2 regions of the Streptomyces sp. NPDC058145 genome follow, and region 2 is predicted to be linked to the other one. Evidence: riboswitches for the same ligand, from Rfam matches in the RefSeq annotation. Region 2 holds a riboswitch; the other holds the start of a gene.
The links. Region 2 has a riboswitch for cyclic di-AMP ahead of ACFVVO_RS01645 (C40 family peptidase). Riboswitches for the same ligand answer to the same signal wherever they lie in the genome.
Positions count from the first base shown of each region.

Region 1: linked by a shared signal. The riboswitch ahead of ACFVVO_RS06350 (M23 family metallopeptidase) and the one ahead of ACFVVO_RS01645 (C40 family peptidase) in region 2 are both predicted to bind cyclic di-AMP.

Region 1 covers NZ_JBHVUH010000002.1:551,084-554,718, reverse strand. Annotated here, with positions in the region: gene ACFVVO_RS06360 (M16 family metallopeptidase) at 1-11, shown strand, start outside; gene ACFVVO_RS06355 (M16 family metallopeptidase) at 8-1,396, shown strand; cyclic di-AMP (ydaO/yuaA leader) riboswitch at 1,642-1,805, shown strand; gene ACFVVO_RS06350 (M23 family metallopeptidase) at 1,818-2,573, shown strand; gene ACFVVO_RS06345 (GntR family transcriptional regulator) at 2,774-3,469, shown strand.
Region 2 covers NZ_JBHVUH010000001.1:330,674-334,308, reverse strand. Annotated here, with positions in the region: gene pcrA (DNA helicase PcrA) at 1-1,822, opposite strand, end outside; cyclic di-AMP (ydaO/yuaA leader) riboswitch at 2,106-2,277, shown strand; gene ACFVVO_RS01645 (C40 family peptidase) at 2,285-3,379, shown strand; gene ACFVVO_RS01640 (tellurite resistance/C4-dicarboxylate transporter family protein) at 3,452-3,635, shown strand, end outside.

The DNA.
Region 1 (3,635 bases), on a different contig from region 2:
CGGCCAAGTGAGCGAGCTCGCCCCGATGGACTTCCACCCCCAGCCGCAGCCGGGCGAGGCCAGGCCCTGGGCGTTCCCGGCCCCCGAGCGCGGCACGCTGGACAACGGCCTGACCGTGCTGCGCTGCCACCGCCCCGGCCAGCAGGTCGTCGCCGTGGAGGTGCTGCTCGACGCGCCCCTGGACGCCGAGCCGTCCGGCCTGGACGGCGTCGCCACGATCATGGCGCGGTCCTTCTCCGAGGGCACCGACAAGCACTCGGCCGAGGAGTACGCCGCCGAGCTGGAGCGGGCCGGCGCCACGCTCGACGCGCACGCCGACCACCCCGGCGTCCGGCTCAGCCTCGAGGTGCCGGCCTCCCGCCTGGCCAAGGGCCTCGGCCTGCTCGCCGACGCCCTGCGCGCCCCCGCCTTCGCGGAGAGCGAGACCGAGCGGCTGGTGCGCAACCGGCTGGACGAGATCCCGCACGAGCTGGCCAACCCCTCCCGCCGCGCCGCCAAGGAGCTCTCCAAGGAGCTGTTCCCGGCCACCGTGCGCATGTCGCGTCCGCGTCAGGGCACCGAGGAGACGGTCGAGAAGATCGACGCGGCCGCGGTCCGCGCCTTCTACGACCGCCATGTGCGTCCCGCCACGGCGACCGCGGTCGTGGTCGGCGACCTCACCGGCACCGACCTGGACGCCCTGCTCGCCGACACCCTGGGCGCCTGGTCCGGCACCCCCGCCGAGCCGCGCCCGGTGCCGCCGGTGACCGCCGACGACACCGGCCGTGTCGTCATCGTCGACCGGCCCGGCGCCGTCCAGACGCAGCTGCTCATCGGCCGGATCGGCCCCGACCGGCACGACCGCGTGTGGCCCGCCCAGGTGCTCGGCACCTACTGCCTCGGCGGCACGCTCACCTCCCGCCTGGACCGCGTCCTGCGCGAGGAGAAGGGCTACACCTACGGCGTGCGCGCCTTCGGGCAGGTCCTGCGGTCCGCCCCGGACGGCACCGGCGCCGCGATGCTCGCCATCAGCGGTTCCGTGGACACCCCGAACACCGGCCCGGCGCTCGACGACCTGTACAAGGTGCTGCGCACCCTCGCGGCCGAGGGCCTGACGGACGCCGAGCGGGACGTCGCCGTGCAGAACCTGGTCGGGGTGGCGCCGCTGAAGTACGAGACCGCGGCGGCCGTCGCGAGCACCCTGGCCGACCAGGTCGAGCAGCACCTGCCCGACGACTTCCAGGCGACGCTGTATCAGCAGCTCGCGGCCACCGGCACCGTGGAGGCCACCGCGGCGGTCGTCAGCGCCTTCCCGGTGAACGGCCTGGTGACCGTCCTCGTCGGTGACGCCGCGCAGATCAAGGAGCCCGTGGAGGCGCTCGGCATCGGCGAAGTCACCGTCGTCGCCGCCGAGTAACGGCCGGACGGCGTCACGCGCGCGTGGGGACCTCGCGGCCGACGGGCCGTCAGGTCCCCGTCGCGTGCGCGGTCCTTCCTGAAACGGGTGAGCCGCCCTTGTTCAGATGTCCGAATTGAGGCGGAGGTTGCCTGTCTGCCCTGTGGGATGCGCTACAAAAGCCCGGATCCGTTTGGGCGGCGAAGACCGGGCCGCTTAGCTTCTTCCGGGCTGTCCGTCAGGCAGTGCGCCGCGCCCGCGGCACCGGACAGCCATCGCCGAGTCCCCGTACGGCGCGAGCCAGGGGAGCCGGGGACCCATCGCAGTCCCTGGGGTGAATCGGACGCCCGCGCGCGAGCGAGGGGGTCCGTAGGAGACCTTCCTGCTCCGAACCCGTCAGCTAACCCGGTAGGCGAGAGGGAAGGAAAGGACCAGCCACTTCATGGCGTTCATGTGCGCCTCCGGGAAGCACCGCAAGCCCGGCCGCGTCAAGCGCACCACCGCCCAGGCGGCGGGTGTCGCAGCCCTCACCACCACCGGTGTCATCGGCACCCTCGCGGCCTCCCCGGCGCTCGCCGCCGAGAAGCCCGTCGAGCAGACCGGCCTCACGCCGGTGATCAGTGTGAGCGACGAGGTCGCCGAGCAGATCGACGAGCAGGCCGCCGCCCAGACCCAGGCCGCCGAGCGCAAGGCGGCCGAGGAGGCCGCTGCCAAGGCGGCCGCCGCCGAGGCGAAGAAGGAACGCGAGGCCGCGGCGCGCGCCGCCCGCGAGGCCGAGCGCAGGCGTCTGAACGCCTTCGTCGCCCCGATCGTGCACTCGTACGTCTCCACGGCCTACCAGGCCAGCAGCTCCCTGTGGTCGTCCGGCTCGCACACGGGCATCGACTTCCACGCCGCCAGCGGCACCTCCGTGCACGCGGTCGGCGCCGGCACCGTCGTCTCCACCGGCTGGGGCGGGGCGTACGGCAACGAGATCGTGATCCGGATGGCCGACGGCATGTACACCCAGTACGGCCACCTGTCGTCCATCGGCGTCACGGTGGGCCAGAAGGTCGTTCCGGGCCAGCAGATCGGCCTGTCCGGCGCGACCGGCAACGTCACCGGCCCGCACCTCCACTTCGAGGCCCGGACGACCCCCGAGTACGGCTCGGACGTCGACCCCATCGCCTACCTCCGCAAGCACGGCGTGCACGTCTGACATCTCCCGCACGGACACCCGAAAGCCCCGGCTCACCCAGCCGGGGCTTTCGCCGTTTCCAGCGATGGCCGCCGGACCGGTTGGCCAAAAAATATGCATGGATTCCGGGCCGCCGTCGGAAATTCCGCTCCTTTGGAATAGAGTCACGGATCAACACGTCCATCGTCGGCGTTTCACGGGGATTAAGGCGGAGGTCGGTCATGCGTATTCCGGCGCACTCGGTGTGCACGGCGATCCGGGACGACATCGTCGCAGGTGTCCATGGGCGCGGCGGCCGGCTCACCGAGGAAGTCCTGGCCCGCCGCTACGGCGTCTCGCGCGTCCCCGTTCGTGAGGCCCTGCGCACCCTGGAGGCGGAGGGCTTCGTGGTGACCCGGCGGCACGCGGGCGCGTGCGTGGCCGAGCCGACCGAGCAGGAGGCCGCCGACCTGCTGGAGATGCGCATGCTCCTGGAGCCGCTCGGCGCCTCCCGGGCCGCCCAGCGGCGCACCGAGGCCCACCTGAAGGTGCTGCGCGGCCTGGTCAGGCTGGGGCAGGAGCGGGCCAGACGGGGCAACAGCGAGGATCTGCGCGCGCTGGGGGGCTGGTTCCACGAGACGCTCGCCCAGGCCTCGGGCAGTCCCTCGCTGACGTCGATGCTGACCCAACTCCGGCACAAGATCGCCTGGATGTACGCGGTGGCGGCCCCGTCGAGCCCGGTGGACTCCTGGGCCGAGCACGGCGCGATCGTGGACGCGGTGGCGCGCGGCGACGGCGAACGCGCGCGTGCGCTCACGGCGCTGCACACCGAGCGGGCGACGGTCGCGCACCGATGGCGCTTTTCCGGCGGCGAGGGCCGCCCGGACCGCGTGAGGACTTCGCAACATGCTGTAAACATGTCGAGCCCGCGGCATTAACACGGGCACCGTATACAAAGAGGAGGGAATTCGATGGCGGGTATTTCCGCTGCCCGGATTTCCCGCGTTCCTCAATTGCCGGTGAAATGGCGGAGCCGTGGCGCCCGGGCCCGGGGGGGCCGGGCCCCCCGGGTAACGGGCCATATGGGGCGCGGGGAAACCCGGC
Region 2 (3,635 bases):
CCCCCTCCGCACGCTCCTGCTCGAACTCCAGGGCCACCGCCGCGAGTTCCTGGAGGTTTTCGATGCGGGTCTCGTCCTGCGGGTCGGTGGAGTTCTGCAACTCGGCCAGGTAACCGGTGCGTTCGAGTATGGCCTCCAGCACGGTCGCCGGTCCGGCGCCGGACTCCACGATGGTCCGCAGGTCCTCCATCAGCGTGTTGAACCGCTTGACGGCGTTGGTGGAGCGTGCGGCCATGCCGTAGGCCTCGTCCACGCGCTTGAGCGCCTGCGGGAAGCTGATCTTCTCGCGCTGGGAGAGGGCGTCGATCATCGCCTCGGCACGGTCGCCGATGCCGCGCTTGGGCACGTTGAGGATGCGGCGCAGCGGCACCGAGTCCTCGGGGTTGGCGAGGACACGCAGGTAGGCGAGGACGTCCCGGACCTCCTTGCGCTCGTAGAAGCGGACGCCGCCGACGACCTTGTAGGGCAGGCCGACGCGGATGAAGACCTCTTCGAAGACACGGGACTGGGCGTTGGTGCGGTAGAAGACGGCGACGTCCCCGGCCTTCGCCTCGCCCGCGTCGGTGAGGCGGTCTATCTCGTCGGCGACGAACTGGGCCTCGTCGTGCTCGGTATCGGCGACGTAGCCGGTGATCCGCGCGCCCTGGCCGGCGTTGGTCCACAGGTTCTTCGGGCGGCGGGACTCGTTGCGCTCGATGACCGCGTTGGCGGCGGACAGGATGGTCTGCGTGGAGCGGTAGTTCTGCTCCAGCAGGATCGTCGTCGCGTTCGGGTAGTCCTCCTCGAACTGGAGGATGTTGCGGATCGTCGCGCCCCGGAAGGCGTAGATCGACTGGTCCGCGTCGCCCACCACGCAGAGTTCGGCGGGCGGCAGGTCCAACTCGCCGGGGGGTACGTCCTCGTCGTGCTGCCCGGTGCCCACCAGTTCCCGTACCAGAGCGTACTGGGCGTGGTTGGTGTCCTGGTACTCGTCGACCATGACGTGCCGGAAGCGGCGGCGGTAGTGCTCGGCGACGTCCGGGAAGGCGCGCAGCAGGTTGACCGTCGTCATGATCAGGTCGTCGAAGTCCAGCGCGTTGGCCTCGCGCAGCCGTGACTGGTAGAGCGCGTAGGCCTGGGCGAGGGTCTTCTCGAATCCGTCGGTGGCCTGGGCGGCGAAGTCCTCCTCGTCGATCAGCTCGTTCTTCAGGTTGCTGATCTTGGCGCTGAAGGACTTCGGCGGGTAGCGCTTGGGGTCGAGGTCGAGGTCGCGGCAGACCAGGGCCATCAGGCGCTTGGAGTCGGCGGCGTCGTAGATCGAGAAGGACGACGTGAAGCCGAGCCTCTTGGACTCGCGCCGCAGGATGCGCACGCACGCGCTGTGGAAGGTCATCACCCACATCGCGTTGGCGCGCGGGCCGACGAGCTGCTCGACCCGCTCCTTCATCTCACCCGCGGCCTTGTTGGTGAAGGTGATCGCGAGGATCTGACCCGGGTGCACGTTCCGCGCGGCGAGCAGGTGGGCGACGCGGTGGGTGAGCACGCGGGTCTTGCCGGAACCCGCGCCGGCCACGATGAGCAGCGGCGAGCCGGCGTGGGCGACCGCGGCGCGCTGGTTGTCGTTCAGCCCCCGCATCAGCGCGTCCGGGTCGATCACGGGACGCGGGGCGCCGTCGCGGTAGTGGGCGTCCCGGTCCGGCGGCACGTCGAACTTCCCGCCGAACAGATCGTCCGGAAGGGGCTCCGGAGCGTGGTCGTCCTCGGGCGGCGGCGGGGGCTCCTCCGCGTGCCCGCGAGGGGCCTGGAGGTCCGCCAGGAAGCTGTCGTCAAAGAGGCTGCTCATCGCTCTACGAGTCTAGGGGGCCGCACCGACAACCGGTCCCGGCACCGGGAAGTCGGCGCCCGTGAGGTCCGCGACAGCACACGGCACCGGCGCGTCGGCCATCGCGCCAGGAATGCGGCCGAACCCCTCACCCTGCGAAAGCGCCTTGTCACGCCCGTATGAAACCGGCCCCGGGTCACGGAAATGTATCGGACATATGGCACAGCAACCTTCACAGGAGTCACACGAGTTGGCTAGGTTGCCGTCAGGCCGCACGACCCCTACCGGCGAACCTCGCCGGGCCGCGCGGCCTCCGCCGAGTCCGGTGCGCCCCTCGTGGCAGCCGGAGCCGGGGACCCACCGTTCCTGGGGTGAATCGGCCGACTCCCGCCCGGGACGACGCCGTAGGGCAACCCTTCCGAACCACCCGCCCGAACCCGACAGCTAACCCGGTAGGCGGCATGTTGGAAGGAGTCGCCTCCCTTGGCGTCGCACCGCAAGCCGGGTCCCCCGGGGACCCGTGGGACGGGCATCCGCACCCCCGTCCTGGCCACCGCCGCCCTCACCTCCGTGGCCGTCCTGTCCCAGACGGCCGGGGCCGCTTCGGCCTCCGCCTCCTCCGCAGGCGACGGCAGGCCGAGCGTGGAGGAGGTCGAGAAGAAGATCGATGAGCTGTACCGCAGGGCTGACCCGGAGGAGGAGCCCGCGGCCGTGCAGCGGGCTCGCGCCGAGGTCCCGCGCGCGGAGGCCGTCCGGCGCCCGGGGCTGTTCACCAAGGCCCGCGAGGGGCTGGCTCCGTTCGCCGCCGCTCCCGAGACGGCCGGCTCGCTGCTCGCGGAGTACCCGGAGGACCACTTCGCCCAGAGCCGGCTGATGAACCGGCTGGCCTCCCGGGTGAAGGGCGCGGCCGAGCGCGGGAAGGCCCCCAGGGCCCCCGAGGCGCCGGCCGCCGCGCGGTACGACGTGAGGACGGCCAAGGCGGCCGTCCAGCACAAGCTCGCCACCGCGCGCGAGCTGCTGTCCCGACTGACGGCTCCGGTCGCGGCCCCGGCTCCGGCTATGGCTGCGGTGCCGGCTCCGCATCCGGCTCCGGCTCTGGCTTCGGTCCCGGCTCCGCCCTCGGTCCTGGCTCCGCCTTCGGTCCCGGCCCGGGCTCCGGAGCGGCCGCGGTCCGCGGCGCGGCCGGTGAGCGTGCCGCCCGTCGCCCCGCTGGCCCCCGTCACCAAGGCCGAGAAGGCCATCGCCTTCGCGCGCGCCCAGATCGGCAAGCCGTACGTCTCAGGTGCCAGCGGGCCCGGTTCATACGACTGCTCCGGCCTCACCCAGGCCGCCTGGAAGGCCGCGGGTGTCACCCTGCCGCGTGCCGCGCGTGACCAGGCCGCCATGGGCACCGCGGTCCCGCTCGCCGACGCGCGCCCCGGTGACCTGGTCTTCTTCCACGAAGACAGCAGCCATGTGGGCCTGTGCACAGGCGACGGGACGATGATCCACGCCCCGCGGCCCGGTGCGTACGTGCGCGAGGAACCGGTCCACCTGGCGGGCGAGTCGGTCGTCCACCGGGTGGTGCGGCCGGCCTGACGGTGCTCTTTTCGGGCCCCGCGCGCGCGTGCCCCGCGAGCGCGGGCGCCACCGCTCCCTAGCATCGGGCGCATGCCCATGCCCGGCTTCTCTGGTCTGCGTACATGGTGGGCGGGGCGTCCGCCGGCGGCGGGGGCAGCCGTCATGGCGAGCGGCATCGTGTCGGTGGGCCTGCATCTGACCGGTCCCGAGGTGGTGTCCCTGGTCTTCCTGTGGCTGGCCTGCCTCGCCTGGGTGGCGCTCGCCGCCGACTTCG